4 regions of the Bifidobacterium sp. MSTE12 genome follow, and region 4 is predicted to be linked to each of the others. Evidence: riboswitches for the same ligand, from Rfam matches in the RefSeq annotation. Region 4 holds a riboswitch; each other region holds the start of a gene.
What was found. A riboswitch is a leader RNA that binds a small molecule or an ion and turns the genes downstream of it on or off. The one in region 4 is predicted to bind thiamine pyrophosphate.
Positions count from the first base shown of each region.

Region 1: linked by a shared signal. The riboswitch ahead of tenA (thiaminase II) and the one ahead of HMPREF1494_RS09130 (hydroxyethylthiazole kinase) in region 4 are both predicted to bind thiamine pyrophosphate.
Region 2: linked by a shared signal. The riboswitch ahead of HMPREF1494_RS04870 (TenA family protein) and the one ahead of HMPREF1494_RS09130 (hydroxyethylthiazole kinase) in region 4 are both predicted to bind thiamine pyrophosphate.
Region 3: linked by a shared signal. The riboswitch ahead of HMPREF1494_RS07270 (ECF transporter S component) and the one ahead of HMPREF1494_RS09130 (hydroxyethylthiazole kinase) in region 4 are both predicted to bind thiamine pyrophosphate.

Region 1 covers NZ_AZYA01000034.1:134,072-142,187, reverse strand. The annotation lists gene HMPREF1494_RS07220 (energy-coupling factor transporter ATPase) at 1-1,365, shown strand, start outside; gene HMPREF1494_RS07215 (metal-dependent hydrolase family protein) at 1,408-2,766, shown strand; gene HMPREF1494_RS07210 (YhbY family RNA-binding protein) at 2,873-3,178, shown strand; gene tenA (thiaminase II) at 3,319-4,071, opposite strand; TPP riboswitch at 4,072-4,177, opposite strand; gene HMPREF1494_RS07200 (DEAD/DEAH box helicase) at 4,256-8,116, opposite strand.
Region 2 covers NZ_AZYA01000017.1:85,850-93,965, forward strand. The annotation lists gene HMPREF1494_RS04855 (PucR family transcriptional regulator) at 1-1,469, opposite strand, end outside; gene gabT (4-aminobutyrate--2-oxoglutarate transaminase) at 1,618-2,952, shown strand; gene HMPREF1494_RS04865 (4-hydroxybutyrate dehydrogenase) at 3,075-4,214, shown strand; TPP riboswitch at 4,434-4,536, shown strand; gene HMPREF1494_RS04870 (TenA family protein) at 4,598-5,299, shown strand; gene HMPREF1494_RS04875 (TetR/AcrR family transcriptional regulator) at 5,454-6,245, opposite strand; gene HMPREF1494_RS04880 (LacI family DNA-binding transcriptional regulator) at 6,427-7,458, shown strand; gene HMPREF1494_RS04885 (ABC transporter substrate-binding protein) at 7,734-8,116, shown strand, end outside.
Region 3 covers NZ_AZYA01000034.1:153,323-161,438, forward strand. The annotation lists gene HMPREF1494_RS07255 (tetratricopeptide repeat protein) at 1-1,178, shown strand, start outside; gene ligA (NAD-dependent DNA ligase LigA) at 1,194-3,887, shown strand; gene HMPREF1494_RS07265 (Mrp/NBP35 family ATP-binding protein) at 3,973-5,097, shown strand; TPP riboswitch at 5,133-5,238, shown strand; gene HMPREF1494_RS07270 (ECF transporter S component) at 5,266-5,877, shown strand; gene HMPREF1494_RS07275 (ABC transporter ATP-binding protein) at 5,982-7,475, shown strand; gene HMPREF1494_RS07280 (energy-coupling factor transporter transmembrane component T family protein) at 7,472-8,116, shown strand, end outside.
Region 4 covers NZ_AZYA01000037.1:86,115-94,230, forward strand. The annotation lists gene dusB (tRNA dihydrouridine synthase DusB) at 1-641, opposite strand, end outside; gene HMPREF1494_RS09120 (glycine--tRNA ligase) at 651-2,126, opposite strand; partial or broken gene HMPREF1494_RS11920 (aldo/keto reductase) at 2,359-2,433, opposite strand; TPP riboswitch at 2,477-2,589, shown strand; gene HMPREF1494_RS09130 (hydroxyethylthiazole kinase) at 2,581-3,489, shown strand; gene thiC (phosphomethylpyrimidine synthase ThiC) at 3,661-6,228, shown strand; gene thiD (bifunctional hydroxymethylpyrimidine kinase/phosphomethylpyrimidine kinase) at 6,316-7,158, shown strand; gene HMPREF1494_RS09145 (thiamine-binding protein) at 7,225-7,599, shown strand; gene HMPREF1494_RS09150 (LacI family DNA-binding transcriptional regulator) at 7,675-8,116, shown strand, end outside.

The sequences.
Region 1 (8,116 bases), on a different contig from region 4:
ACCCCACAATCCGGCTCCATCATCATCGACGGCATCACCGTTGCGCAAGCCGTCGACTCCGGCGCATCGAAGCCGCTCAACCGCAAAGCCCGCGAAAAGCTCCGTGCCACCGTTGGCTTCGTCATGCAGCATCCGGAACGGCAGCTATTCGCCGAAACCGTTGCCGATGACATCGCCTACGGCCCACGCAATCAGCACCTGAGCGAGGCACAGGTTCAGGAGCGGGTCGAGCAGTCCCTGCGGCTCTTGCATATCGAACATCTGAAGGATCGCTCCCCGTTCGATCTGTCCGGAGGCCAGCAGCGTCTCGTGGCCATCGCCGGTGTGATCGCCCGCAATCCACGCATACTCATCATGGACGAGCCAACCGCCGGACTCGACGAACAGGCGACCGCACGCGTGCACGAACTCATCCGCACGTTGCACGACGATGGCGTGACCACGCTCATCATCTCGCATTCGCAAGCGGAGGTCGACGCCATCGCCGATCGCACCATCACGCTTGAACCACAAGCGTCATCGACGACGCGGTCTGATGACGGCGAGCAGGATCCGTCCGCGGCCGCACCCATGAAATCGGGGCGGAGCGACGGCCGCAAGCCGTCCTTCATCGACGGTCTCGACCCACGTGTGAAGATGATATCCGCACTCGCACTGATGTTCTCCGCCTTCGCCATCAACTCCGGCCGGCAGTTGCTACTGTCCGCAATCTTCACCGGCATGATTATCGGCGCCGCCCGACTCAATCCATGGCGATTGCTCAGATCCGTGCACATGTTCCTGATGTTGTTTGCATGCTGTGGCCTGCTCAATGTCTTCTTCGTACGTTCCGGTACGACTGTGGCTCAGCTGGGACCGATCCCGATCACCGACGACGGCATCACCATCGCGCTGTTGTACGCCTGCCGGTTCGCCGTAGTCATCGTGCTGGGAGCGACATTCCTGAACACGACCACACCGACGGCAATGACCGACGCCTTCGAATCGTTACTGTCGCCTTGGAAGCGTTTCGGTATGCATACGCAGGAGACTGCGCTCGTCATGAGCCTGGCTCTACGCTTCCTGCCGACGCTCGGCACCGAGGCGAAATCCATTGTCGACGCTCAGGCGGCGCGTGGCGGCGTCATAGAGACCGGTTCGCCCGCACAACGCATCAAGGCGATGACGGCCATCATCATACCGGTGTTCGCGGGCACGATCCGGCACGCCGACAATCTGAGTCTCGCTCTTGATGCACGCTGCTATGAGGAAGGCGTGGAACGCACTCACTGGCGCGTCATGCGCGTCACCGCACGTGACATCGCTGCGGCCGCCGCAGTCATCGCCTATCTTGCGGCGTTGATCGCCTTGCCGGCGTTATGCTAGTGATTGTTCCGTCTGCGGTATCGCGACGATTAAGGAGCAGTGATGACGATGAAGTCAGGAATATCGAAGATTATCGAGCCGTTCGCCCTGGCTCACGTACGTCTGATTGTTGGAGATGCCAAGGGAACCGTATTGCCCGATATGACGGTTCTGGTCGGTGCGCATGGCCGGATCGAACGGGTCTCGCCAAGCTTCGACACCCCCGTTCCGGACGAATACCATTATCTTGACGGTACCGGAAAATATGCGATGCCAGGCCTGATTAACGCGCATACGCACCTGTTCTCGCAAGGACGCCCGTTGAATCCGAAGATGGCCACGCCGAAAGGCCAGCGCATCATCGCGGCCATGGTGCATTCGCCGTTCGGCAGACCATATGTCAACGCCATGGCGAAGGCGAGCATACGTACGCTGCTGGAGTCGGGCGTCACTACGATCCGTACGCTGGGCGATATCGGTTATGAGGCCGTGACGTTGCGCGATGAGATCGCCGCAAACGAAATGGTAGGCCCTCGTGTTCTGGCATCGGGACCGTTGCTGGCGATTCCTGACGGCCATGGCGCTCCCCTGATCGCGTTGGAAAGCGAAACCCCGCAAGAGGCACGTCTGCATACGCGCATGAACATCGAACATGGCGTCAATGCCATCAAGATCGCCGCAACCGGTGGCGTCACCGACTCCCAGGTGCTCGGAGAGGCCGGTTCCCCTCAGATGACCATCGAACAGATGCGCGCCATCTGCGACGAGGCCCACAACGCAGGCATCATCGTCGCCGCGCATGCGCAAGGCGCGGAGGGGGTTCGCAGAGCGTTGCAGGCTGGCGTGGATACCATCGAACATGGCAGCCGCCTTGATGATGAACTGATCGAACTGTTCACGCACAATCCGAATGCGTTGCGCGGCCATTCCGCACTGGTGCCGACGCTTTCCGCAGGATTCCCGCTGTGCGCATTCGGCCGCGACGTAACCGGCATCACCGAGATTCAGGCCGAGAATTCGAAACTCGTGGTCGACGGCATGATCGCCGGCGCCCGGGCCGCACATGACGTGGGCATTCCGGTCGGCGTCGGCACCGACACCGCCATGACTTTCGTAACGCAATACAATACGTGGCGCGAACTGGCGCTACTGGTGAAATTCGCCGGATTCACACCGGCCGAGGCCATCCATGCGGCCACCGCCGTGAATGCACGGATTCTCAACGTGTGCGCATCCACCGGTTCATTGGAGGATGGCAAGGTCTCCGACATGGTGGTGCTGGATGCCAATCCGCTGGAGTCTCTCGCCGCACTTGCCCGTCCGGCGCTGGTGATCGCCGCCGGTCATCCCGTATGGCATCCGCATGCCAAGCGGTTCGATGACATCGACCGCCTGCTTGATGAGGCGATGGAACGTACATGATATGCAGGGTTTTACCGACCTCACGCTATGGTAGAGCGAGCGTTATCGAAAGACTTTGATGCCGCGGACAGCACGCGGAAAGTTACCCAGAGAAAGCGAAACATATATGGCACTTACCAAAAAGCAGATCAAGCAGTTGCGAGGCATGGCCAACAAGCTCAACCCGATCGTTCAGGTCGGCAAGAATGATTTGAGCGAGAACGCCATCAAGCAGGCGGATGACATCATCGAACGACGCGAGCTCATCAAGGGCTCCGTGCTCGACGGTTCCGGTCTGACCGCAAAGGAGGCCGGCGAAGGCTTGGCCGAGCAGCTCGATGCGGAGCTTGTGCAGGTGATCGGCAACCGGTTCGTGATCTACCGCCGTTCCCAACGCGATGACGTGGAGCATATCCGGCTCGTTCGCGAGTAAGCGACTTCTCCTGATGGAGATCCGCGGGAAGGAAACTCCCGAGAAGACAAAGGTGGGTTGGCATCCGGGAATGGATGCCAACCCACCTTTGCAATGAAAACAAACAATCGAAAGTCAGCGGGCCCTGCACCGCAGCGGCGTCAGCGCCCCCGATCCCATTCGGGCTTCCACGTGTACTGCATGTCGTAGGCGCTGGACCAGAACATGTACTCGTTTTCGACACCGGTTACGAAAATGTCGATTAGTTCCCGTTTGCGTTTTTCGGACAGCCCTTCGGCCAACCGTTCGATATGTTCGATCAACCATGCGGAGCCTTCCCAGAACTCCTCGGTCTTATACATGTCGACCCAGCTCTTGTAAGGGTTGGCGTCCAGCGTGTCCGCGAATTCACGGGCGAGACGCTGGCCATAGTCGGCATATACCCACGCACACGGCAGCACGGCCACAAGAATGTCGACCAATTCCTTGCCATAGGCGATGGAAAGAATGTTCGACGTGTATGCGCGTGCGAATGCGGATTGCCGCACGCCGGCCATCTCCTCCTCACTCACGCCGTAGCCGGCCATATACTTGCGATGCACGTTGGTCTCCACGTTGAAGATCGCGCTTTGCACGCCGACCATGAACTGCATGACCTCGGTATCGTCGGTCTTGGTCAGGGCCAACGCGTGCACCTTGGCGTAATCGGAGAGATAGCGGTAATCCTGCAGCAAATAGAAGGCGAACTTCTCACGTTGCAGCGTACCCTCGCCAAGCTCACGCAGGAATGGCTGACGGTAGCCTTGCTCCCATACCAGATCGGCCGCCTCGCGCATGCGCTGCGCGAATGGGGGAAGATTGTCGAGCCGAACACCGCGTGCCGGATCATATGGTTTGTTGATTGCAGACATCATATCGCTCAAAGATATGCCTCCCTACGCTGGTATTAACCATCAGGTTCAAAGGGTCAGGCCTTACGCCTATCTCAACCCGGTTGTACGGGTTCCCCTGCATTACGCCGTTCATTATGGCAATACCGGCAGACACCCCATCTCGCTCCCGTGACGTGCCGCCGAACGCGGAACGTCGCCTCCTATGTCAGCTCAGCAGATCAAGCAGATCGTCCTTGGTGAGCGAGCCGACGCCGCCCGAAGCGCCACCGTCGGTGAATTGCCGTGCCAGCCGGCTCTTGTCCCGCTGTAACTTCAGCATGCGCTCCTCAATGGTGTCTTTCGCCACAATCCGGTACACGTTCACGTCCTGTGTCTGCCCGATGCGGTGTGCGCGGTCAGTGGCTTGGTTCTGCGCAGCCTCATTCCACCAAGGATCGGCATGAATCACCACGGATGCACCGACCAAGTTCAGGCCGGTATTGCCGGCTTTGAGCGAGATCAGGAACACAGGCGCATCATCGCCATTGAACTCATCCACCAACTCCACGCGCTTCCTCTTCGGCGTCTCACCGGTAATCACATGGAACGCAACGCCGTGTTCGGCGAGTCGCACGCCAATCAGGTCAAGGAACGACGTGAACTGCGAGAAGATGAGCACCTTCTTGCCCTCATCCATGCAGTTGGCCACCAAATCGTCGATGGCTTCAAGCTTGGCCGAGCCGTTTTTCGCGTCCGCATACACCAACCGAGGATCGCAGCAAAGCTCGCGCAGCAACGTGAATTCCGCAAGAATGCGAACCCTGCTCGTGTTGAAATCGGCATCCCGTGTTTTGGTGAGTGCGGCGCGCAGCCGCTGTTCGTGCGCCGCATACAGTTTGCGTTGCTCCCCCGCCAGCTTCACGGTCACGACGTTCTCGAACTTGTCGGGCAGATCGGTAAGCACGTCCTTTTTCAACCGTCGTTTGATGAACAGGCCGACCAACGCCCGCAACTTGTCAGCCATGACGGACTGTTCCGGACCGGGCGCCAGAATCGGCTGCTCGTACCGTTCGCGAAATCGCGTATAAGTGCCCAGCAGCCCCGGCATAAGAAAATCGAAGATGCTCCACAGTTCGCTCAGACGGTTCTCGATTGGCGTGCCGGTCAATGCGAAGCGATGCGCGGCGTTCACCTGCTTGACCACTTTCGCTACCTTGGTGGCGTGGTTCTTGATGTATTGCGCCTCGTCGAGCACCATGCATGCGAACCTGCAGCCGGCGTATTCGTCGATATCGCGACGCAACAAATCGTAGGATGTAATGAGTATGTCCGGACCGTCCTCGCTTTCGGAGGATGCCTCGGAAACGGAGGATGACGAGGACTCCGATTTCGCCATTGCCCGTAGCCGCCGCAGCACGTTGCGGCGTTCCGTCTTGGTGCCAGCCACGACCTCCACGGTAAGATCGGCAGTGAATTTCTCGCATTCCGCGGCCCAGTTGTAGACGAGCGATGCCGGGCAGACGATGAGCGTCGGGCCATTCCCCTTACGTGCCTCGACAAGGGCAAGCAGTTGCACGGATTTGCCCAGGCCCATCTCATCGGCGAGAATGCCACCGAATCCCTTGTCCCATAATGTGGAAAGCCAACGGAATCCCTCCGCCTGATATGGCCGCAGCACGTTGCGCAACGCTTGCGGTACCTCATAGCGACTCGGATCGATGATCTTCACATCGTTGACATACGAGGTGAAGGATGCGTTTTTGCGTTCATCCGGCACCTGTGCGTCCAGTAGAAACGCCTGATAGCCCGGAATGGCGATGGTTCCGCCGTCAAGTTGCGTTCCGGTCAGGTCAAGATCCGAGGCAATACGATCGAGTTCACCCAAATCGGCATCCCGCAGATCCACGAAGGTGCCGTCGTGCAGCCGATGGTAGCGACGTCTGCGCCGATAACTGTCAAGCAGTGCACCGACCTCGTTCATCGGTACTTCGTCGGCGATCGGCGAAATCTCGACAAGGTTCGATTCGACCGACAACCCGACCTTGACGCTCGGCTTCGACGGAGACATCAAGCCGTCGAAGGCGGCAGTGGAGAACACCTGACCCATCGATTTGAGAATCTCCACACCTTCGGTGATCAGCAGCAGAATGGCGTCTTCATCCTCTTCCCTGACACGCGCCGGATTGGTAGCGCTCCATGTCGGAAACAGCTGACGCGCCACTTGCACAGCGAGCGTCTCACATTCCTGATCGCGCTTGACCAGCGAAGCCTTGGATGTGGAATCGGGGTTGACGACGCCACGCAACTCCTTGGCTGCGGGGACCAGCTGAAATACGAAGTCCCCATATCGTGCCACGACTTCACAGGTCACTCCGTACAGGTCACGGTCCAGATAATATTCAATCCGGCATTCCGCACCGATCGCATAGGCGACTTCCTGCGGCACATGCAAGCCGATGCCGGCGTCGGCGAGCGCGGGAAGTATGGTGCGTGCGAACATGGGCCAGTCCTCTTCGGCGATGAATACGCCGTCCGGATCGCCTACGCATAGTGAGGAGAGCGGGCCGAATGCCGGTTCCATTGCGGCGGAGCAACGGTAGAGTGCGGTATCTGCGTAGCCATTGGTCTGGGCGCAGATCATATAACGGCTGTGTTGGCCCGTTACCGTGCCCATGATCACCTTGTCGGCGATGATGCGTATGCCGCGATCTTCACCGTGACGTTCGTACGATACGTTGAAGCCGAACGCCGGATTTCCTTCGATGATGTTGAGTTCGCCGGCATGGCTCAGTCCGGAGGCGACCATGATGGACGTGGGCTTGTGTTGCGCCAGCCCGGCGATGTCGTCAGTCTCCATGGCATGCGTGTTCTCCGATGCCTCTCCGTTTGGGAGGGGTAATGGCAATGCGTCATGCAGGTCGAGCAGGTCACAGACCTCCCAATCGGTGAGGAGCAGGTCTCTTTGCACGGTTACGGCATCACCGTAGGAGTATCGGTTTTGCATCTGTGAGATGGCACGTGTAGCGAGTACTCGGTTGAGCGATGTCAGGACGCTTTGCGAGAACTGGTCGAGCATATCCGGCGTATGGGTGAAGGCCAGCTTACGCCCATATGATTCATAGGCTCCCGTTCGCATGTTGGATACGAATCTCGAGATGTTTTTCAGAACGTACGAGGTGTTGTCGTGGCCGATGCGCAGGCTCAGCGACCAGGTCGTTCCTTCGGTGAGCGTGATCGTCGGTTCAAGATGCACGCTGCCCGGCAGCACGATGGCCGGGCCGTCGTTGTGGGAGCCGCCCGCTTTGCCATGGTGGTCGGGCGCCAGCCATCCTTGTTCTTCGCCCAATCGCTGTTTCGCATTGGCGATGCGTTTAAGCAGGCTGAGCTGGGAGTCCTTGTTCGACGTATGTCGTTCGGCATCGATTCGCCTCATGTAGTCGGCGATGTATCGTGGGGTGGCATTGCCCGGCTGGTAGCCGTGGAAACGTTCCGGGGTTTGCACGAACAGCATGATCATTGCGGCGAGGTGCTTGCACATGCCGGTATAGCGGAATCCGGTTCCGGCGGAACGTCCGTCGGTGCTTCGACGGGATCTCCGGCCGAAGCCGTGTGGGCTTTGGTAGGCGTTGGCATCATCGTTGCCCTCATCCACGTGACCGAATGCGGGTTCCCTGCCAAAATCGTCGTAATCGTCGTAATCGGCATCCTCGTAATCGTAGATTTCGTCGTCATCGGAGAAACTACGATAGCCGAAGCTGTCGCGGTATCCTCTGTCGTGAGCGGAATCGGCGCCTGCGAAGGCAGGGCAGCTGCAGTAGCGTGCGAGCAGTAGCTGGTCGCCCATATCGACGGTGGCTTGCACCGTATAGTTGCTGGAAGGCGAAGTGGTGCCACGTACGGAGGCGCTCAGTGTGATACGGTCCGCTTCGGGGTCGTTCAGACAGTACAGATCCCGCATCTTGGCGCGCCATTGGTTGGTGATGCCGCGGGCACGCTGAAGCACCGCCGTGTTGCATTCGCTATGCAGTTCGTCGGAAAGCCACGTGAGTTTGCCTGGCACTTTTCGCCTTTCGCCTCGCTCTGCCAT
Region 2 (8,116 bases), on a different contig from region 4:
CCGCGGCTTTGCAGCCATGCCCACAGCACGTCGATGGCACGTACCTGCGTGCCTGAATCCGTTTCGTCGCTTGACGATTCCGTTGCTGGTGCGGCTTCCGTCGTTCGTGCCGTTCCCGCCTTGGTGTGCGGTCCGGTTGATAGGTCGAACGTGAGATTCGCAATCGGCGCGAGTTTGAGATCCGCGAACGCACGCATCAGCGACGGCTCCACCACGCCTTCCAGCGTCGCACCGCCCTCGCCGTCGCCGTACTGTACCAGCGCCTTGCCGCTGGTCAGTGCCTCCGCGCCCGCCTGATATGCCTCATGTCGCGCACGGGGCATATCGATCCAGGTCGCACCTGAGGATTGGCCCACGGTCAGTCGACCCGTGCGGGTCAGCTGCTGCGTCCACATCGCCGCATTCGATTGCGATACGATCGCCCACATATCGCCGTCCACAATGCCAAACACCACACGATTGTCGTTCTTCGCCACCGTACGTCGGAACGGTTCGAACAGCCGGCCGGCATCCTCCAACGCATCCTGCTGTCCGATAATGCGCAATACGGCCAACGGTTGCACCGGCAGCCCGTTCCATACGTCGTCCGCGAAACGACGCACCGACTGCGATTCGCCTTCCAGGCACAGCCTGGTCATGCTGGAGCGCAGGTGCGTGAGCGCACGATTGGATGCCGCTTCGCTGTTCACGGCCAAAGACAACAGTGAAGCGGCTTCCGCCACCAACGGATGGTCGATGGCGCCGCGCTCGCCTTTACGACCCGCGACCAGATAGCCCAGTGTCTGTCGGTTGGGAGAGGCCACATGAAAAATCGCAATGTCGTAGCCTTTCGCCACCGTGAACTTCGCCTCGCCGAGTACGCTGAACGCGAGCACGTCGCTTAAGGAGTCCATGTCGACCGGCAGCGTGTGATGGGAAGATTCAATGATGCCGCCCGCCGGATTGAGCAGTGCGGTCCAGCCGCCGATCAGTTCGGCCAGACGCGAGATGATCGTGCTCACCGGATCGAGCGAATGCACGCTACGGAGCAGCCGTTGCTGATTGCGGTACATTCGTTCCACGTTGCGATGCGTATCATCGGAGATGCCGCGCGCGATAGTTTTGGAGATGGCGATGAACGGTGTCGCCAATGGCACTGTAAACAAGGGCAGGCCGACCGCTTCGCATTGATAGATGAGCCATTGCGGCACATGTTCATGCTGGATGCCCAAACCGAATCCGACTCCACGTGCGCCAATCTCCGCAAGACGGGAGGCATATTCTCGATGAGCCGCGTCGGGCGTGCCGTCCGGCATTACCAGACCAGTGGTCAGTAACAGCTCGCCGCCCTCCAGATATGTGGTTGGGTCGGCTGATTCGGATACCTGCACCCATGAGATGGGGGAGTCCAGCGTCGCGCCGGAACCTTCCACAGCCAGTCGTAGGTTGAGGGAGCGTTGCTCAAGCAGATTGCGTACGGTAATCGCCATGGCTTCAGATTAGCCGGCCGACAGCGAATCATAACGGATTCGTCTATATTTTGACGATATTTTCGACAACTCGTCTATAACAAATTATGGGCAAACTTTCTAACGTGACAACCAACAGTGATGAGGAACGGATCGAAAGGAAGCCATCATGTCAGTCCCACAGGTAGCACGCAAGATCGTCACCGCCATTCCGGGCCCGAAGTCCGAAGCCCTTAAGGCCGAACATACCCGCTATGTCAGCGCCGGCGTCGGCCAGGGCATGCCGGTGTTCGCCGAGACCGCAAGCGGCTCCACCATCACCGACGTGGACGGCAACCGCTTCATCGACCTTGCCTCCGGCATCGCCGTGACCGGTGTCGGCAACTGCGCGCCGGAAGTCGTCGCGGCCGTGCAGGAGGAAGTGGCTAAGCTCACCCACACCAACTTCGCCACCACCCCGTACGCCAACTACATCGAGGTGTGCAAGAAGCTCGACGAACACACTCCGGGCGATTTTGCCAAGAAGAGCGTACTGGTCAACTCCGGCGCCGAAGCCGTTGAGAACGCCATCAAGATCGCCCGCAAGTACACCGGCCGCTCCGCCATCGTAGTGATGGAGAATGCGTTCCACGGCCGTACCAACCTGACCATGGCCATGACCACCAAGTCCATGCCGTACAAGCAGGGCTTCGGTGCGTTCGCTCCCGACGTCTTCCGCGTACCGTTCTCCTATCCGTTGCGCGACGACTTCGGTGCGGACGGTGCGGCCGCCGCGAAGGCCGCCGCCGCCAAGATCGAGCTGCTGGTCGGTTCCGCCAACGTGGCCGCCGTGATCGCCGAACCGATTCAGGGCGAAGGCGGCTTCATCGTGCCGGCCGAAGGCTTCCTGTCTGGATTGGCCGAATGGGCTCACGCGCATGACGTGCTGTACATCTCCGACGAGATTCAGGCAGGCTTCTGCCGCTCCGGCAAATGGTTCGCCTGCGAGTACGACGGCGTCGTTCCTGACCTGATCACCACCGCCAAGGCACTCGGCGGCGGCATGCCGATTGCGGCCGTGACCGGTCGCGCCGAAATCATGGACGCCGTGCAGCCTGGCGGCATCGGCGGCACCTACGGTGGCAACCCGGTCTCCTGTGCCGCTGCGCTCGCTGCAATCGGCATTATGGAGGAGCAGGATCTGCCGGCAAAGGCCGCACATATCGGTGAGGTCGTCGAATCCGTACTCGGTCCGCTGGTCGACGAAGTGCCGGCGGTGGCCGAAGTACGCGGCCGCGGCGCCATGATCGGTGTCGAATTCGTCAAGCCGGGCACCATGGAGCCGAATAAGGAGCTGGTCGGCCGCATCGCCAAGCGCACCATCCAAGAAGGTCTGATCATGCTGACCTGCGGCATCAACGGCAACGTAATCCGCTTGCTGCCGCCGCTGGTCATCACCGATGACGAGCTGAACGAAGCGCTGGCGGTACTCAAGGAGATCATCGTCGAGGAAAGCGCCAAGTAAGTACGCAATCGTTGCGGGCGAACGAAATCGCCGATAACGAACCCTCAAGCAAACAGGCATAGAGTTGGCTGCAATCGCCGGAATGGGCGCGGTTGCAGCCAACGTTTTGGAAAGGACGCATCATGAAACTGTTGACGGTCGGACCCGACAACATCTACACCTACGATACGGTCAAGGAATTCTTCGCATCGTTCGAACTCGGACCGAAGGACCTGCTGGTCAGCATCGAAGTGATCTACAAGCAGTTCCTGGAACCGTATGCAAACGGTGCGAACGTGATTCTTGTCGACAAGTACGGCGCGCAGGAGCCGACCGATGTGATGATCGACGAATTCATCGCGGATGCGGGCAAATTCGACTATGACCGCATCGTGGCAGTCGGCGGCGGTGCCGTCATGGACATGTCGAAGGTCGTGGCGGTGGCCGGCGGTGCCTCCATCGACGACGTAATCGACCATCTGCCCGACTTCAAGCGCTCCGTACGCCTCGTGCTCGTGCCGACCACTTGCGGCACCGGTTCGGAGGTCACCGAAATCGCGGCCATCAATCGTACGCGCCTAGGTTGCAAGGCCGGAATCGCAGGCCCTGAGATGTTCGCCGACGATGCCGTGCTCGTGCCGGAGCTGCTCTACGGACTGCCCGATCACGTGTTCGCCACCAGCTCGCTCGACGCGCTCGTGCACTCCGTGGAATCCACGCTTTCGCCGAACTCCACGCCATACACGCGCATGTTCGGCTATGAGGCCATGAAGATGATCATCTCCGGCTATAAGGCCGTTGCCGAAGCCGGTCCCGCCGGTTCGCCGGAGCGCCGCGCCAAGCGCAACGAACTGATGCGCGACTTCCTGATCGCCTCCGACTATGCGGGCATCAGCTTCGATACCGGCGGGTGCGCTGCCGTGCATGCGCTGAGCTATCAGCTGGGCGGAAAATATCATGTGCCCCACGGCGAATCCAACTACGCCATGTTCACCGGCGTGCTACGCAACTATATGGAGATCAAGCCGGAAGGCGAGATCCTCAAGATGAACCAGTTCATCGCCGACATTCTCGGCTGCGACGTGGCCGACGTGTACGACGAGCTGGAGACGCTCATCAACAAGCTGCTGCCGAAGAAGGCGCTGCACGAGTACGGCGTGACCGAACAGGATCTGCCGGAATTCGCCGATCGCGTGATCAAGACGCAGGAGCGACTCATGAAGAACTGCTTCGTGCCGCTCGATTACGATCGCGTGCTCAAGATCTTCAAGGAGCTGTACTGATTTTCTTGGGTTGCGGCGTGATATGTCCGTAGCGTGTACAGAGGCGGATTGATTTCGAGGTGGTGCCGTTTTCTTGGGCTCCCTACTGGGGGTACCGGGGATGGCACCACCTCGGTTTTCAACGTAAGGTTGATCATTCCCGTTCACATGATCGCAATGGGATTCTGCTGGCCGGTATGTGAAATTCCGGCATAAGGGCGCATATGCCCGTGTATTATCGGGCACAGACACGGGGGCCGCAAGGCTGAGAGGAAGCATCCGCTTCGACCGTTTGAACGTATACCGGGTAATGCCGGCGCACGGACGTCTCTCTTGTTTCCCGTGCCTTTATGCATGTCGTAGGCGGTGCATCCGTCGGCGGCATCACTAAGGAAAGGAAAATCATGACCATTCACGTACCCGAAGCGCTGGAGCCGGCGCGCGGCGACTACGCTTGGTTGGGCGCGGAGTCGGACTCCGTCGCCGACCGGATGTACATGCTGAATACCGAGGATTGGCGAGAAGCCATCAACTCGCGTTTCGTCAACGAGCTGTTGGATGACACCCTGCCGGAAGAGATATTGAAATCATATTTGATTCAGGATTTCAAGTTCTACAACAACGGCATGATGGCCCGGCTCATCAAGTTGGCTCCGCGTCAGGAAACCAAGGACATGCTCGCCGCCCAGTCGCAATGGTTCGCGGACAACGAGGCCACGTATTTCCAGCATTTCCTCGAGGCCTACCACGTCAGCCAGCAGGAGTATGACGACACCGAACAGACCCAGGCGAACAGAGATTACGGTGCGTACCTCGATACGTTGTCCGATAAGAGCTGGCCGGAACTGATCACCGCGATCTGCTGCATGGAATGGCTGTATCTCGCATGGGCCAAGCGCACGGTCGACGCCGGGGTCGTGCAACAGGTCCCGGCACACAAGGGATGGGTCGACCTGCACGAAGGCGCGCATTTCCGCAAATGGGTCGGCGATCTCATCGCGCTGGTCAACGAATACTGCTCCATCGACGGTCCGGAAGCCGAGGTATTCCGCACCATCGTGCATCTGGAACGCCGCTTCTTCGACGATTCCTACCCACAGGACTGATTCTGCGGGACATCCCGTATCGGTTTCAGTGGGTAGCGTATATGAGATGCAACGTGTTCTGATATGCGCGGAATCCATCCGGACTGCTGTGGGGCCATCGGGCTGGTGGCCCCATGTGGAAGTTGACTGTGAACAGCCCGAATATGCAGGTTGCCTACTGCCGTGCCGAAAGCGTCTTCGGTAGCAGGCAACCTGCGCTGGCGCTCTCGTATTCGCTCGGATCGGTGTATCCGGCCCATTCGCTCGGCGGGAAGATGATGTCGGAAATCGAAATCCACTGCTCAAGCAGGTTCATTGAATCGTCGCCCAGCCAGCGGTACTGCAGACCGTCCATCGCGCTCATGGCAAGCGTGTACAGGTCGTAGAAGCGCTCCTCGTCGACGTACTCCGGCAGTATCCAATTCATGGAGCAGATCATTTCCCAGTTGCGCATATGGCGGCCGATGAAGAAGCTGTGTGCCGGGTGTTCCGGGCTGAGCGCCTCACCGTTGAGTACGGAATAGAGTTGCACCATTTCCGGACGCTGCAGGTTATAGCGAACGATGTTCAGGCAATATCGGGGATAATAGTAGACGCGATGTCCGTCAGCGTCGATCACCGCAGCGGTCACGGCATTGTATTCATCTGCATCCGGAGTGTCATAGCCTTCGGAAAGCACCATGTTGAGCAGATCGTCTTTCGAGGAGATGTAGTGGTAGAGTGCGGCTTCGGTGATGCCGAGCTCGTCTGAGATATCCTGCAGCGACATACCCCAGAACCCTTTGATGGCGATGATCTTGGCTGCGGCCTGCAGAATCTGCAGATGCCGCTCTTCCTGACTCATGCGCTTGCGTTTTTCAAAGGTTTTCTTTGACGTGGTGTCACGTGCGGTGATGCTGGTGCTGGAGGTGTCCGGGCCAGAGCCGGATTGGGCTTCCAAAAACTGAGACCACGCTGCAACGCTCATTGCCCCTCCTCCTTTGCAAAATGGCGCGAAGATTGCCGGATGACGCATTCGTCAATTCTTTTGATTATATCCGAAATCCGTCGAAATACTTGAAAATCTACGCAAGACAAGACTACAAATTTTGTAGGACAGTATGCTTACGGCATCATGGATGATGACCATCTCGTGATAAGGGGTGTTGATGGCGGGAATCAAAGATGTTGCGGTGCGCGCGGGGGTCTCCATCAGTACGGTTTCGTATGTGATGAGTGGCAAGCGTTCAGTGCGGAATGAAACCAAGATCAAGGTGATGCAGGCCGCCCGCGAGCTGAACTATTTTCCCAATGCCGGTGCCCGCATGCTGCGTGGGGAAAGAACGCGGCTCGTCGCGCTGAGTTCTCCGATGAGTGACGAGACGGCATATGGCGATTGGTCGCCGTTCTTTTTCGGGGTGGCCCGTCGCCTGCGCCATTATGGCTATGACGTGTTGTTGCTGATGGGTGAGGATGAGAACGAGGAGTTGGTGCGCATGTCCGACTCCGGTTTGGTGGATGGAGTACTGCTGTTGGATGTTGCGATGAGCGACCCGCGTGCCCGCGCGGCGAAGACATCCCGGGTGCCAGTCGCATCGATTGGATGCCCTGACGATTTGGATGGAGTCTATGCGGTGGATTTGGATTTCGAGCAGATGGGGGAGATGGCGGTACAAAAACTGATGAAGGCCGGGCATCGTCATGTACTGTTTCTCGGTGCGAACTCCCATGCATACGAGCAGGGCGTGAACTTTCTGATCCGTACGCGTGATTCGGTGCGGATCTGTGCTGAGAAGGCCGGTATGCGGCTGACGTGCGATGTAATCGATACCGGTGACGCTGATGAGATGGAATGTGTGGTTGAAAGGGCCTTTGCTTCGGATCCGCGGATAACTGCGGTGCTCGGGCAAGTTGGATTAATCGCGATGTCGAATCTCAAGTCGGCCTTGCAATCGCGTGGTTATGACATTCCGAAGGATATCTCCGTCATCCAGTTGGGTGCCTTCGGTCAGGCGTCAGTGATGAATCCGCCGCTTGATGAGATTCCGCTGAGGCCATACGCCACCTGTGCCCGTGCGGTGGATGTGTTGATGGAGATCATCGAGGGGAAGCGTCGGATGTCCGAGCAGGGGACAAAGGAACTGATTGCGGTGAAGTATTTGAGTCGAGGTTCGGTGCATGACGTTTCGAAAGGTGTGTGATATTCCTCTGCCCGTGAAGGAAGGCGGCGCAATCGAATGTGCCGCAAGCTTTTTTGTCGAAAATCGTCGAAACGATTCGACAATGAAGGATAAGGCCTTGTACCCTGAAATCGTAAACGTCCACGGCATGGTGAGGAAGCCATAGGACGAGCAAATGCAGGGTTGCTTGTATACGCGCATTCGCGGCGGTTACGCGCGATTTACGACGGAATCGTCATGATTGTGGACGTTTGCATGCTCGTGACAATAGCTACGAAAGGACAAGGTGAGGGAAGATGCGTAGTGTCGGAAGAAAACTCGTCGCGGCGTGTGGCGTGCTTGCCATGGCATGCACGATGGCGGCCTGCGGCGGCGACACCGCAAGCGATGCCGATGACAATTCGCTGATGACGGTCGAGGTGTTCGACCAACTGGCGAACTATCAGGGCGAGCAGAAGGGCTGGTTCGCCAAGGTCATCAAGGACAAGTTCAACATCAAGCTCAATATCGTGGCTCCGAACGTCGCAGGCGGCGGCAACACGCTGTTCGATACCCGCGCGGCTGCAGGCAATCTGGGCGACATTGTGATCATCGGCTCTGGCAGCGGTCAGGCCGAAAAAGTGGTCAAATCCAAACTCGTCACTGACCTGAGTTCGTATATCAAAAACACCAAGTATCT
Region 3 (8,116 bases), on a different contig from region 4:
AACCGGTCGATGCCACGTTCGACCTGCGCGACAGTCGATTCTCCCCGACCGGATCGCAGGAAGAGCCGGAGCTTTCCGACAAAAGATTCGGCAGGGAAAGCGCCGAACTGTTTGGTTGCGGGGACGTATCCGGACTGTCGATCCAACGCGTCGATCTGCTGCAGCGCGCCGTGGGGGAGTTCCACCAGTTGGCCGCCGACGATGGCATGCCCTCCGTGGCCAAGGCACAGCGTGCGATGGACATCATCAACGCCATAGGCGACCCGGAACTGACGGGACTCGCCACACAGGTGACCAGTGCGCTGATCGACGGCAACGATACACCGGACTTCTCGTTCACTTTGGCCGACGATCTTGACGCCGAACGTATGAAGGCCCGTGATCTGCTGTTCAGCGGCCAGATCGATCAGGCCGTAGAGATGATCGAAGCGGCATTGCGTCGCATGGACCAGCTGTTCGAGTCCAATCCGGGCGTGTCTCGCTACTTCAACTCCTATGCGGAACGGGTGATCTACAACCGCATGTTCGCCACCGAGGGTGAGCGCACCGTGCTGATTCCCGACAATCTGTTCTACGCCCACATGGAACTGGCCGACATACTTGCCCAGATCAAGGGCGCGAAGGCCGCACTGCCTCATCTGAACGCCATGGTGCGGTACGCGCCCGCCTATCCGTTGTCGCATCTGAAACTCGCCGTCCAGCTGGCTCGCGAAGAGGATTGGGATCCGGCCCGTGCGGCTTGCCTCAACGCCTTGCATGTGGCCTTGGACCGTGACGACGCCTCATTCGCCTACTATCGGCTGGCCTATGCCGAATGGATGTGCGACCGTTTCGACATCGCGGCGGCAGCCTATATTATGAGCGATGACATCGCCTCGGGCCGCATCGGCTCGTTGGAAGGCGAACTGCGGGAACTGATCGCACGAGCGCAATCGCAATGCATTCCCGTGCCGACCACCGTGCCGGAAGCCATGCAGGTGTTGGAACAGGCCGGTCTGCCGGTATGGCCGAAAACCGAGGTCGCCTCGCTGGTACGCAGGGCGGCGCGCGTATGCGTGGATGAGGGCATGTTCGTACCTGCACGCACGCTGTCCGTGGCTGCCTCGCGCATGGATGACGCCGAGCGCGACGGTGCCGACGTGGTACAGATGCAGTTCCTGCGTTCGCTCAACAATTAGCGGAGAATAACATTCATGACACAGCATGACGATTCCGAACAGCTTGCTTGGGATTTCGACGTTTCGGTCGATGGCACCGCCGAACCCGAGATTACGGTGGATGCCGACGGCGACGCCTCCCGACTGGTCCCCGGTTCCGAACGGTGGATTGCGGCATTGCAGTCCACTGACGCCGATGCCATGCGACTCGACCGGCTTGACGTCTCTTCGCTGAGTGCCGAAGCGGCGGCCCGGCTGTGGGCGAAGGTCGCGGCCTGGGTGGAATCCGATCAGATCGCCTACTATATCGACGATGCCCCCATATCGTCCGATGCGGCCTATGATGCGCGGCTTCGCTGCCTACAGGCATTGGAATCGCAATTCCCGTCCTTGGACACCCCGCAATCGCCGACCCATCGCGTAGGCGGTACCTTTTCCAACGATTTTGCCTCCGTACGTCACCCTTCGCGCATGATGAGCCTCGATGACGTGTTTTCCATCGAAGAGCTGCGTGACTGGTACGACAGTGTGATCCGCGATCTCGACTGGCCGGAATCCAAACCGCTGCCGATGACCTGTGAAGTCAAGATCGACGGTCTGGCATTGAATCTCGTGTACCGTAACGGCGTGCTCGAACAGGGACTGACGCGAGGCGACGGCGTGACCGGCGAGGATATCACGCTCAACGTGCGGACGATTTCGACCATTCCGCAGAATCTGGCCGGCCCGGAAGACGATATTCCCGAATTCGTGGAAATCCGCGGCGAGGTGTTCATGCGCTGGGACGACTTCGCCGCATTGAACGGCGAGAACGAGGACGCCGGCCGAGCCCCATTCGCCAATCCGCGCAATGCCGCCGCCGGAAGCCTCAGACAGAAGGACCCGCGCATCACCGCCACGCGCCGTCTGAGCTTCTACGCGCACGGCATCGGCTCACTACGCTGGGGCGCGGGACGTGCCGACAGACATGACGTGATCAACCATCAATCCGAGGCATATGCGCTGTATGAAAAGTGGGGCGTGCCGGTTTCGCCGCATAATCGCGAAATCACGTCGTTCACCGACATTCTTGACATGATCGACTACTACGGCGAACATCGCGGCGATATCGAACACGCGCTCGACGGCATCGTCGTGAAGGTCGACGATCTTGGATTGCAGCGCGCGCTCGGTGCCACCTCACGTGCGCCGCGCTGGGCCATCGCCTACAAATACCCGCCGGAAGAGGTCAACACCGATCTGCTCGACATCACCGTGCAGGTCGGCCGAACCGGCCGCGTAACCCCGGTCGCCATCCTGAAGCCCGTATATGTGGCCGGTTCCACCGTGTCACGTACCACGTTGCATAATCCTTTCGAAGTGGAGCGCAAGGGCGTGCTCATTGGCGACACCGTGGTGGTACGCAAGGCCGGTGACGTGATCCCCGAGCTCGTGGGCCCGGTGCTCGAGCGCCGCAAGGGGCGGGAGGAGAGTCTGCACGCGTTCGTCATGCCAACGCACTGCCCGAGCTGCGGTGCCGAACTGGCTCCGGCCAAAAAGGGCGACAAGGACATTCGCTGCCCGAATGTGGAATCATGCCCTGCGCAGTTGACCGAGCGCATCATCAACTTGGCTTCCCGCAAGGCGTTCGATATCGAACATTTGGGCGATCAATCGGCGATCGCGCTGACCAATCCGGAGGAGGACCGCCCCGATTCCGTTGACACGTATGCGCCGGAGATCACTGAAATACTCGTCCAACCCGGCGAAGAGCCCGAACCCTACGAGCCGGTTGCCGGACTGCGGTTGCCGGATGCGCAGACGCCGGTGCTCTCCAGCGAGGCGGGCCTGTTCTCACTGACCGCCGCCGATCTGAAGGATGTGCGCGTATGGCGCGAGGCACCGATCATCGAAATCCATGAAACCGTCGACGTCAATACAGGCAAGACCAAGAAGACGCGCAAGCGTGTGGGAGGATCCGGACTGTGGCATCAGGTGCCTGCATTCTGGACCGCTCCGACCTCGGCCAGGAAACTCTCCGCCAAGAAACTTGCCGAACTGGAGGTGAACGGCGCCGCCGTTTCGGAATACCCAGAGTACAATGTGCCGGCCGACGCCGTAGTGATCCGTGAGGATACCAAGGTGTCGCGCACCGGCGTGACCAGCGTGCAGCCGGTGTACGTTCGCCCTGCTGAGAATACGCGCAAGATGCTCGACGAAATGGAAAAGGCGAGGCACGTGGATTTATGGCGTGTGCTCGTGGCACTGTCGATCCGCCGCCTCGGTCCGCCGACCGCGCGCACCATCGCCACGGCCTTTGGCTCACTCGACGCAATCGAACACGCGAGCGTCGAGGAACTTTCGGCAATCGACGGTATCGGACCGGAAATCGCCGAATCCGTGGTCACATGGTTCACTGCCGCACACGAACCAGGCAACTGGCGTGGCACGGTGTTGGATGCGTGGAAGACCGCCGGCGTGGGTGTGGTGGCCGAAACCAACGATCTGCCGCAGACCTTGGCAGGCAAAACGGTGGTGGTCACCGGGTCATTGGTCGATTTCTCCCGCGACTCCGCCAAAGAAGCCATTATCTCCCATGGCGGAAAGGCGGCCGGCTCGGTCAGCAGGAAAACCGACTGGGTGGTGGTCGGAGAGAACGCCGGATCCAAAGCCGCAAAAGCCGAGGAATTGGGCATTCCCATGCTCAATGAGGACCAGTTCAAACAACTGCTGAGCAGCGGTACGGTGTGATGCAGTTCTCGTGAGCAAAACCTACGAAGCTCTGGCATGCCGCATGCATGACCGCTAGGCTGGTACGCGGCAACAAGGAGGAACCATGACAGACGAGCGCATGATCGAAGCGCAAATCTACGAACGTCTCAGCAAGGTGATCGACCCGGAATTGGGTCGTTCCGTAACCGACTTGGGCATGATCGCTTCCATCGACGCGACGCCGGTCACAGGGGAGGACAACACATACGACGTGACCGTCGCCGTCGAACTCACCGTGGAAGGTTGTCCGCTTTCGCAGACCATCACGAATCAGATCAATGGTGCAGTGGCCTCATATCCGGATGCCACGTTGCAGCCTCATATCGAGGTCGGTTCCATGAGCCATGACAAGCTCACCCAACTGGTGGCTGGTCTCAAGGCGGAACGCAAACAGAACCCGTTCAACAAGCCAGGCATCAAGACCCGTATCTTCGCTATCGCATCGGGCAAAGGAGGCGTCGGCAAATCGTCGGTCACCGCCAACCTTGCCGCGACCTTTGCCGCATTGGGCTACGACACCGCGGCCATCGACGCCGACATCTACGGCTTCTCGCTGCCGCGATTGTTCGGCGTGCATACGCAACCCACCAACCTCAACGGCATGCTTATGCCGGTGACCGCCTGGGGCGTGAAGATGATCTCCATCGGCATGTTCGCCGGAGCCGACCGTGCGATTCTCTGGCGTGGCCCACGCTTGCAGCGTTCACTGGAACAATTCCTGTCGGACGTGTGGTGGGGGGAGCCCGACGTGCTGCTGCTCGACTTGGCGCCAGGCACCGGAGACATGGCGATTTCCGTGGCGCAAGCCCTGCCGAACGCCGAACTCGTGGTAGTCACCACTCCGCAGCCATCCGCCTCCGACATTGCGGTTCGCTCCGGTCTGGTGGCGCTGCAGGTGCCGATGAAGGTGCGGGGCGTGGTCGAAAACATGAGCTATTTCGAGCATAAGGGCGAACGGCTGAAGATCTTCGGAGAAGGCGGAGGCGAACGTGTCTCCCTCCAGCTATCCCAGAATCTGGGATACGAGGTGCCATTGCTCGCACAGTTGCCGCTGGAACCTGAACTGCGCGAGACCGGCGAGGCGGGACGTCCTGCGGTGCTGACCGAAGAAGGCGCATTGCGTACCGACGGTCTCGGCGCGACCTTCAGGCAACTCGCGGAATCGCTGATGCGTGTCCCGCTACGGTAAGGCGGTGGCGAAAATCGTGTGCCTTGTGTAGTATCTGTCACAGACACGGGGGCCGTTAAGGCTGAGAGGAAGCGAACGCGCTTCGACCGTATGAACGTATACCGGGTAATGCCGGCGCACGGACGTCTCTCTTTTCCCGTGCCTTGATGGAATAGAAAGGCACAATTCATGACTGGCATTCAGTCTTCCGCAGTAAAGAAGCACTCCAACAAGTGGCGCGTGGTCGATATCGTCGTGGCGGCCATCATCGCCGTCGCGTCCGGCGTGATCTTCTGGGCTTGGGATATCATCTACGCCGTTCCGATCGGCGCTTTCGACAGTCTGACACCTGGCTTGGGCGGTCTGTTCAACTTCATGTGGCTGTTCGCAGGTCCTCTGGCGGCCATCATCGTGCGCAAGCCTGGCGCCGCGTTCTTCGCGGAGACCGTGGCAGCGCTCATCGAGGCGCTCATGGGTAATCCGTTCGGCATCGGAGGCTCCCTGATCATAGGCATGTTCCAAGGTCTCGGTGCGGAAATCGGCTTCGCCGTGTTCGCCTACAAGAAGTGGAACATTGCCTCCGTCACCCTGGCCGGCGCGCTGACCGGCCTGTTCAACGGCGGCTATGATTGGCTCACCCATTCCGGCTGGACCGTGTTGCAGGGTAGCACGTTCACCATCTGCTGCGTGATTTCCGGCGCGGTGATGGGAGGTGCCTTCATGTGGGTGGTGCAGTTCGCTTTGGCGAAGACCGGCGTGCTTGACCGCTTCGAATCCGGACGTATGCAGGAACTGGTCTGAGCGCCGTCGCGCTCAAGACGGGCGAGGGTTTGCGACGTACATGCCGCGTACGCCGCAAACCCTCTTCATATGGTCGGGGATACCGCGGATTGGAGAACCTATAGATGACGACGGATGAAGTCGGAACCGTGGTCGCAGCCGGTGTGAAGGCGGTTGACTGGGGATGGAGACATGCTTCGCGTAAGGATTTCGCGTTGCGACATGTCGATTTTGAAATCAAGCCGGGGGAGCGCGTACTGCTGCTTGGCGCATCCGGTGCCGGCAAAAGTACGTTGATGGCTGGATTGGCCGGCGTGCTCGGCGGCGATGATGAGGGCGAACAGGAAGGCAGCCTGCTGATCGACGGCATCGATTCACGTACGGCACGCGGCAGGAGCGGCCTGGTGATGCAGGATCCGGACGCCCAGACGATTCTTGAACGTGCAGGTGACGATACCGCTTTCGGCTGCGAGAATCTCGGCCTCGGACGAGACACCATCTGGAAGCGGGTGCGTGAGGCCCTTGACATCGTGGGCCTGGACTACATGCGCACGGATCATTCCACACGTCGGCTGTCCGGCGGCCAGCGTCAGCGGTTGGCATTGGCTGGCGTGCTTGCCATGCATCCCGGACTGCTGTTGCTCGACGAACCGACTGCGAACCTGGATCCGGAAGGCGTGCAGGAGGTGCATGACGCGGTCAGACAGGTGCTTGAGCGCGGCCATGAGACGATGGTGGTGGTGGAGCACCATATCGATGTGTGGCTTGACCTTGTGGACCGTGTGATCGTACTGGGCAGGCCGAATGATGATTCGTATGAGGGCGGCGTCATTGCGGATGGCTCGCCTGCAGAGGTGTTCAACGCCATGGGCGATGTCCTCGCCGAAGGCGGGGCGTGGGTGCCGGGACGTGACATCGCAAGCTATGCTCCGACTCAAACCGGGCATGATCGTGATGTGGTGCTGTATACCGATGATTTGAGTTTCGGTCGCAGCTTTCCTTTGGGAAAGCACATCGATGTGCGTTTCCATGCGGGGGAGGTCACCGCGCTTACCGGCAGGAACGGCGTGGGCAAGTCCACCTTGGCCCTGACCTTGGCCGGTCTGCTCAAGCCGATTGCCGGCCATGTGCGCGTGGCTGATTCCATGATGCCCGCGCATCGTGAGAATGATCCGTTCACATGGAAAAGCCGCGATCTGCTTGGGCGTATTGGCATGGTGTTCCAGGAGCCGGAGCATCAGTTCGTGGCATCCAGCGTACGGGATGAAGTGGCGATCGGGCCGAAATCCATGGGCAAATCCGATGAGGAGGCCTATGCCATCGCCGACGAGATGCTGGAACGCATGAATCTCAAACGGTTCGCACCGGCCAATCCGTTCACGTTGTCGGGGGGTGAGAAGAGGCGGCTTTCGGTGGCGTCCATGCTGGCGGCGGCGCCGAAGGTGATCATCATGGACGAACCGACGTTCGGACAGGATTTCACCACATGGATGGAAATGGTACGTCTTATCGCCGGTGCGCGTGACGCGGGTTCCGCGGTCATCATGGTCACGCATGACGAGCCCTTGGTCAAAGCGTTGGATGCGCGCCGCATCGTGGTAAGTGAGGAGGGACGATGATGGAAACCATTGGCGTTGTGGCCCATGAGGAACGTCATGATGAGCCGCAGGCGACGTCGCCGTCATGGTTCATCGCGAAACTGAATCCGGTCAGTCGTTTCATCGGAGCCATTCTGCTATGCGTGCCGATGTTCCTATCATTGGACGTCGTCTCCGCCTCTGCGGCACTGCTGATCGACCTCATGCTGCTGTGGATCGGTGGCGTGAATCCATTGACGGTACTGCGGAAAACCTGGATGGTATGGATTGCCGCGGTAGGAAGTTTCGTTTCCGTGACCCTGTATGGCACCGCTTCCGGGGCGACGCTGTTCACATTCGGTCTTATGGCGGTGTCGGAAGGCTCGTTGTATGCGGGTGCTGCGACGTTCCTGCGTGTCGCCGCCATCGCGGTGCCCGGCGTGATTTTCGCGCTTGGGCTCGATCCGACCGATCTGGCGGATGGTCTGGTGCAGATTCTGCATTTGCCGTCGAGATTCGTGTACGGCGGTCTGGCCGGCATGCGCATGGTTACATTGTTGCAGGATGACTGGCGTGCGTTGGGTCTGTCCCGCCGTTCGCGAGGTCTGGGCGACGGAAGCGCCATCAGACGCGTGTTCCTGCAGGCCTTTAGCCTGCTGGTCGTGTCGATTCGTCGCGGAACC
Region 4 (8,116 bases):
TAGTATTCGGCGGTGGTGCGCGCATGCAGGGTCACGGCCTTGCAACCTTCCTCCTGCGCGATATGACCGGCCTCAAGGAACGTCTCGTGCTCATGGTCGATGCCGACACGGATCTTGGCCGTCACCGGCACATTCGCCGCATCGCAGACCTTGACCACGCGCTGGATGATCTCACGGAACAGATCCGTCTTCCAAGGCAGTGCCGATCCGCCGCCGCGCCGCGTCACCTTGGGTACGGGGCAACCGAAATTGAGATCGACATGATCGGCCATGTTCTCGTCGATAACGATCTTCGCCGCCTGTTCCACGATCGCCGGATTCACGCCGTAGAGCTGCAGCGAACGGATTTTCTCGCCGGGAGCGAAACGGCACAGCCGCAGTGCCTTGGGATTACGGGCCACCAATGCACGCGCGGTGATCATCTCGGCCACATATAGACCGTCCGGACCGTAGCTTTCGCAAATCACACGGAACGGCCAGTTGGTGACTCCCGCCATCGGCGAAAGCACGACCGGAGTGGCGACATGCACGGGCCCCAGATCGACGGGTCTGATAACGGGAGGAACCGACGGCCGTGCCGCGTCGGTACGCGGATCGAGCACGTCGGATTCCTCGTAGGCTGTCACAATGCTATCGGGCATACGAATGCTTTAGTACAGACCACCGGCTTCGGCGATCTTGACGGACTCGGGCCATGCCTCGCCGCCCATCTCGACCGGCACCTGCGGGTAACGGACGTGCTTCTCGCCGATGCGGGCGGCCACGTAATCAGCCACCTTGTCGAGGGCCACACGCTCCTGCTGCATGGTGTCACGTTCACGAATGGTGACGGCCTGATCGTCGAGGGTGTCGAAGTCGACGGTCACGCATAGCGGGGTGCCGATCTCGTCCTCACGGCGGTAACGACGGCCGATGGCACCGGCCTCGTCGTAGTCGATCATCCAGTCGTGCTGACGCAGGTCAGCGGCCAGGTTCTGGGCCACGGACTGCAATTCCGGCTTCTTGCTCAACGGCAGTACGGCGGCCTTGACCGGGGCCAGACGCGGGTCAAGACGGAGCACGGTGCGCTTGTCGACGCCGCCCTTGGTGTTCGGCGCCTCGTCGACATCGTAGGCGTCCACGAGGAAGGCCATGAGGGAACGGGTCAGGCCGGCGGCCGGCTCGATGACGTACGGCACATACTTCTCGCCGGTAGCCTGGTTGAAGTAGCTCAGATCCTCACCGGAATGCTTGGCATGGGCGGACAGATCGAAGTCGGTACGGTTGGCCACGCCTTCGAGCTCGCCCCAATCGGAGCCTTGGAAGCCGAACTTGTATTCGATGTCGACGGTGCGCTTCGAATAGTGGGCCAGCTTCTCCTTCGGATGTTCGTAGTGACGCAGGTTCTCCGGCTTGACGCCAAGGTCGATGTACCACTGGGTGCGGGCATCGATCCAGTACTGGTGCCATTCCTCATCAGTGCCCGGAGCCACGAAGAACTCCATTTCCATCTGCTCGAACTCACGGGTGCGGAAGATGAAATTGCCCGGGGTGATCTCGTTACGGAAGGACTTGCCCATGTTGGCGATGCCGAACGGCGGCTTGGAACGCGAGGAAGTCATCACGTTCTTGAAGTCCACGAAGATGCCCTGCGCGGTTTCCGGACGCAGGTAGTGCAGCGAGTTCTCGTCCTCGACCGGGCCGAGATGGGTGCGCAGCATCATGTTGAAGTCACGCGGTTCGGTCCAGTTGCCGCGGGTGCCGCAGTCCGGGCACACGATGTCCTTCAGGCCGTTCTCCGGCAGCTTGTCGCCATGCTTTTCGGCATAGGACTCCTCAAGCTTGTCGGCACGATGGCGCTTGTGGCAGTTGAGGCATTCGATCAGCGGGTCGTTGAACACGGACACGTGGCCGGAAGCCACCCACACGGCCGGCGGGAGGATGATGGACGTGTCGACGCCCACCACGTCACCTCGGGTGACGACCATGGAACGCCACCATTCGCGCTTGATATTGTCCTTCAGCGCGACGCCAAGCGGACCGTAATCCCATGCGGAACGGGTTCCGCCGTAGATTTCACCGGCGGGGAACACAAAGCCGCGACGCTTCGCGAGGGATACGACTTCATCGAGTTTGGATACAGCCACAATGCACCTTCTGGTTTGAACGGTTTGGGGTCTTTTTACAAGCGCACAGCCTACCGGCATGCACTGACAGCAGACGGGGCTGTCTAACTGGAATCCGTACCGCAGAATGATCTCCCCCGACCATACGTCACACGCATGAAACCATATGTTGGCGATGCCTTCAATCATATGGTCAATGGCAAGGATTTCGGTTGACCCGAATGCCTTGTTTTCGCAGCATGCTCACCGCGATTCACTCGCGGCCCGCACGCGCTTTGACGTAGCCGACGAAGCGGTCGACCGCCTCGGGGGTGTCGTGATGGAAGAAGCGGCACAACACTGTCAACACCCTCGTATAGGTTAAAAGCACTTTGTACATGCAGGGGAGCTTTTCGGCGAATGGTCGAAAGCTGAGAAAGGCGGCAAGCCTGACCCTTTGAACCTGTTGGTTAGGACCAACGTAGGGAGCAGCGTCATGAGTGACAACTCATATATCGATACCTCATATAGCACCTCTATCGATACACTATGCGGAGATGCACTGCGCGAACGGATCGCGCAGGCCGTCAACGATGTACGTGAGCAAACGCCGCTGGCGCAGTCGTTTACCAATTTCGTCACCATCAACCTCGTAGCCAATGCCCAGCTTGCGGCGGGCGGCACCGCGGCCATGAGCTTCCTGCCGGATGACATCGTCGACACCGCCGAAATCGCAGGACCGAACTACATCAATGTGGGCACGCTCCTGCCGTTCTACAAGGAAGCGCTGCCTCAGATCGCCTACGAGCTGCACAAGAACGGCAAGACCTGGGTGCTTGACCCGGTTGCCGCCGGCATCGGCAAGACGCGCACCGCGATTCTCGAATCCTTCCGCATGTATCCGCCGACCATCGTGCGCGGCAACGCCAGTGAAATCATCGCACTCGACGCGATGTGGGGACTCGCCACGTCCGACTCCGTTACTTCCGGCACCCGTCCGGCAGGCGTGGAGGCCGTCGACGAGGTGGACGCCGCGATCGAGGCCGCCCAGCGCATGGCGCGTCACCTGGCGAAGCACTCGCCTTCAGGCAAGGGTGCCGTCGCCGTATCCGGCGCCGTCGATCTGGTGACCGACGGCGAGCATACCTTCCGACTGCCCGGCGGCAGCGCGATGATGACGAAGATCACCGGCGCCGGCTGCTCGTTGGGCGGCGTGACCGCAACGTATCTGGCGGTCTCCGAACCGCTGGTCGCAGCCATTTCCGCATCGTTGCTCTACAATCGCGCATCCGAAATCGCCGAGCAGGAATCCAATGGACCGGGATCCTTCCAGGTCGCACTGCTCGATGCCCTGTGGAATGTGACCGCCGAGCAGGTGGCCGCTTCCGAAATCATCGAGGACTGACGATTCCACCGCACGTCACGCATGCATCGTTCCTTCGATGCCCGGCCATCATGCATGACAACGTGCGATGACAGCAAAATCGTGTACGTACGGCGGCACAGACCGGTAGTTCTGACATCACATCATCACAAGACTTCTGGATTACTTACCACAAACAAGGGGGAACCAACAATGAATGATTATCCATACGCGTCGATGCGCGACTGTTTCGACATGAGCGCGTACTTCGTGGTCGGCCCGCAGGACTGCAAGGGCCGTCCCATCACGGACGTGGTCGATGACGCGTTGCGTGGGGGCGCAACCTTCATCCAGCTGCGTGCCAAGAATACGGACGCCAAGGATCTGACGCTCATGGCACAGGACATCGCGCAGATCATCGAAGACAACGGCAAGTCCGATGCCGTGGCCTTCGTGATCGACGACCGTGTGGATGTGGTCTGGCAGGCCCGTAACAAGGGCATCAAGGTCGACGGCGTGCATATCGGGCAGACCGACATGGAACCGCGTGAAGCCCGCGCGCTGCTTGGCGAGGAAGCCATCGTGGGCCTGTCCGCCGAGACCGAAAGCTTGGTGAGGCTTATCAACGAGCTGCCGAATGGCTGCATCGACTATATCGGCGCCGGACCGCTGCATGTCTCCACCACCAAGCCGGAGGCTTCCGTAGGCGGCAATGACGGTTCCGGGAATACGCTCGACGAGGATCAGATCAACACCATCTGCACGGCGAGCGATTTTCCGGTCGTGGTCGGCGGCGGCGTCACGGCCGATGACATGGAGATGCTGGCCCGTTCGAAGGCGGCCGGCTGGTTCGTGGTGTCGGCGATCGCCGGTGCGGACGATCCGGAGGCGGCCACCCGTGAGATGGTGACCCGTTGGAAGGCCGTACGCGGGGAAACGAAGCATGGCTTCGCGCCGCGAGTGCAGTCGGCGGATACGGCAACGACCACCGATACGCAGATGACGGAGAGCAACAACGGGAAGTTCACGAACGCCAAGGAAGCGAAGGCCTCTTCCAAACTGGCCAAGCAGCAGCGCGTAGACATCGCCGCCCGCGGCTCCAAGCAGCGCGACAAGGCGCATGTCCGCAAAACCACGCCAGTGCATTTCGAAAACCGATTCGGCTCCTACGACCTTGAAGTGCCATATACCGAAATCAAGTTGTCCGACACTCCGGGCGTAGGCCCGAACGCGCCGTTCAAGGATTACAACACCGAAGGTCCCAAGTGCGACCCGAAGGAAGGACTGGCGCCGCTACGTCTCGACTGGATCCGCGATCGCGGGGACGTCGAGGAGTACGAGGGCCGTCGGCGCAATCTCGAGGATGACGGCAAACGCGCCATCAAACGCGGCAAGGCATCCAAGGAATGGCGTGGCCGCCAGCATAAGCCGCTTAAGGCGAAGGACCATCCGATCACCCAGATGTGGTATGCGCGTCACGACATCATCACACCGGAGATGCGTTATGTTGCCGAACGCGAGCACTGCGACGTGGAGCTGGTACGTTCCGAACTGGCCGCAGGTCGCGCGGTCATGCCGTGCAACATCAACCATCCCGAGGCCGAGCCGATGATCATCGGCTCGAGATTCCTTACCAAGCTCAACGCCAACATGGGCAATTCCGCAGTGACCTCCTCCATCGACGAGGAGGTGGAGAAACTCACATGGGCCACCAAGTGGGGAGCCGACACCGTGATGGATCTTTCCACCGGCAACGACATCCACACCACCCGCGAATGGATCCTCAGGAACTCCCCCGTGCCGATCGGCACGGTCCCGATGTACCAAGCGCTTGAAAAGGTGGAGGACGACGCCTCCAAACTCAGCTGGGAGCTGTTCCGCGACACCGTGATCGAACAGTGCGAGCAGGGCGTGGACTACATGACCATCCACGCCGGCGTGCTGTTGCGGTTCGTGCCGATGACCGCCAACCGCATGACGGGCATCGTCTCGCGGGGCGGATCGATCATGGCCGAATGGTGTCTGCAACATCATCAGGAAAGCTTCCTGTATACGCATTTCGATGAGCTGTGCGAGATCTTCGCCAAGTACGACGTGGCGTTCTCTCTGGGCGACGGCCTGCGGCCCGGCTCATTGGCGGATGCCAACGACGCGGCGCAGTTCGCGGAGCTCATGACCTTGGGCGAGCTCACCCAGCGAGCATGGGAGCATGACGTGCAGGTGATGATCGAAGGCCCGGGACACATTCCGTTCGACACCGTACGCATGAACATCGAAATGGAGAAGGCGATCTGCAAGGATGCCCCGTTCTATACGTTGGGCCCGCTCACGACCGACACCGCCCCCGGCTACGACCACATCACCTCGGCAATCGGCGGTGTGGAGATCGCCCGCTACGGCACCGCCATGCTGTGCTATGTGACGCCGAAGGAGCACCTCGGCCTGCCGAACAAGGATGATGTCAAACAGGGCGTAATCGCCTATAAGATCGCCTGCCATGCAGCCGACATCGCCAAACACCACCCGCATGCCATCGACCGCGATAACGCGATGAGCAAGGCGCGCTTCGAATTCCGTTGGCTCGACCAGTTCAATCTGAGCTACGATCCGGACACGGCCATCGCCTTCCATGACGACACCCTGCCCGCCGAACCGGCGAAGATGGCGCACTTCTGCTCGATGTGCGGTCCGAAGTTCTGTTCGATGGCCATCTCGCAGAACATCCGCAGGAAGTTCGGCAATGCCGAGGCGCAGGAAAAGCTCGTGGCCGACGCGCAATGAGCCAGAGCAAACGGTCTCCCCGACCATCCCCAGGCCCTTTCACGACAGCTTCATCCATGGGAATCACAAGATAACAAAGGAGCATTCATGACCAGCACATTGCCACCGGTATTGAGCATCGCAGGATCGGATTCCTCCGGCGGCGCGGGCATTCAGGCCGATCTGAAGACCATGCTCGCCAACGGTGTATTCGGCATGACCGCCATCGCGGCGCTGACCGCGCAGAACACCACCGGCGTGCGCATGGTCACGAATACCCCACCAGACATGCTCGCCGCACAGATCGACGCCGTGTTCGAGGACATTCCACCGCTGGCGGTGAAGATCGGCATGGTCTCCAGCGTCGAGCTGATTGACGTGATCGCCGATCGACTGACCTTCCACAAGGCCACGAACGTCGTACTCGACCCGGTGATGGTGGCCACTTCCGGAGCCAAACTCATCGAGGATGACGCCATCGCGGCGCTGACTTCCCAACTGTTCCCGCTGGCCACGGTGATCACGCCGAACATGCCGGAAACGCAGGCGCTGTGCGATCTGGCCGTCACGCAGGGCGCGCAGCCAATCAACTATGACAATGGCGAAAGCATCTCCACACCCGCCGATATGACGGTGGCAGGGCATCTGCTAGCGGATCATTTCGACTGTGCGGCACTCGTCAAGGGCGGCCATGGCACACAGGATGCCAGTGACGTGCTGGTCGAGCCGAACGGTCGGGTGACCTGGTTCACGGGTCATCGCGTCGATAATCCGAATACGCATGGCACCGGATGCACGCTGTCGTCCGCCATCGCATCGCATCTGGCGCTTGGCGAGGATCTGCCGACCGCCGTCGACCATGCCAAGCTGTATCTGACGGGCGCCTTGGAGGCGCAGCTCGATCTCGGCCATGGCTCCGGCCCGATGGACCACGCGTGGCGGTGGCGCTGACCGTACGGGCTGAACCATCGCATAAGCTGAATCATAATGAAAAGACGAGCCGAAGAAAGGAATACCATGTCCCTTGATCGCAACGCCGAACGGCAGGAGGTGCCGGTCGACCCGGCAACCGGCAAGCCGTATATCAACACCTTGGCCGCCGTCGCCATCTCCCCCGCCGGCGCAAGTCCGGAAAAATCCACCTACGTGTCGCAGGCGGTCGACGTGATTCGCCAATCCGGACTGCCGAACGAGACCAATGCGATGTTCACCAACATCGAAGGCGACATCGACGATGTGCTCAAGGTGATCCGCGATGCCACCATGAAGCTCGCCGGACAGGGCTACCGTACCGACGTGGTGATCAGGCTTGACATCCGTCCCGGATTCGAAGGCCAGATTCACGCCAAGCAGGAACTCGTCGATGAGATTCTTTCCGGCGACCAACAATGATGCGGCACTGACACACCGTCGGTTTTCTCAAGAAATGCAATCCTCCGGAATAAGGGAAGGTATAGTGTTGCCCTTATGACGACGATGAAGGAAATTGCCGAAAAGACCGGTGTGTCCGTATCCACCGTTTCCCTGGTGCTCAATAAACGCGATGTCGGGCGTGTCAAGCCCGACATCGCGCAACGCGTTCGTCAGACCGCCACCGATCTGGGGTATAAGCCCAATCCTCTGGCGCGAAGCCTTCGTACCAGCAAGACCCGCATCCTCGGGTTCATCAGCGAAGAGGTCGCGACCACTCCGTACGCAGGCGGCATCATTCTGGGCGCTCAGGATGCGGCCAGCACCTACGGCTATATGCTGATCACCGTCAGCACCGACGGACAGGCCAGCGAGGAAAGCGAGATCGCCGCACTGAAGCGGTACGGCGTGGACGGCTTCTTCTATTCGAAGATGTCGAACCGCATCGCCACCGTGCCGAAAAGCCTGTCCGATTATCCGGTCGTGCTGGTGGATGCCA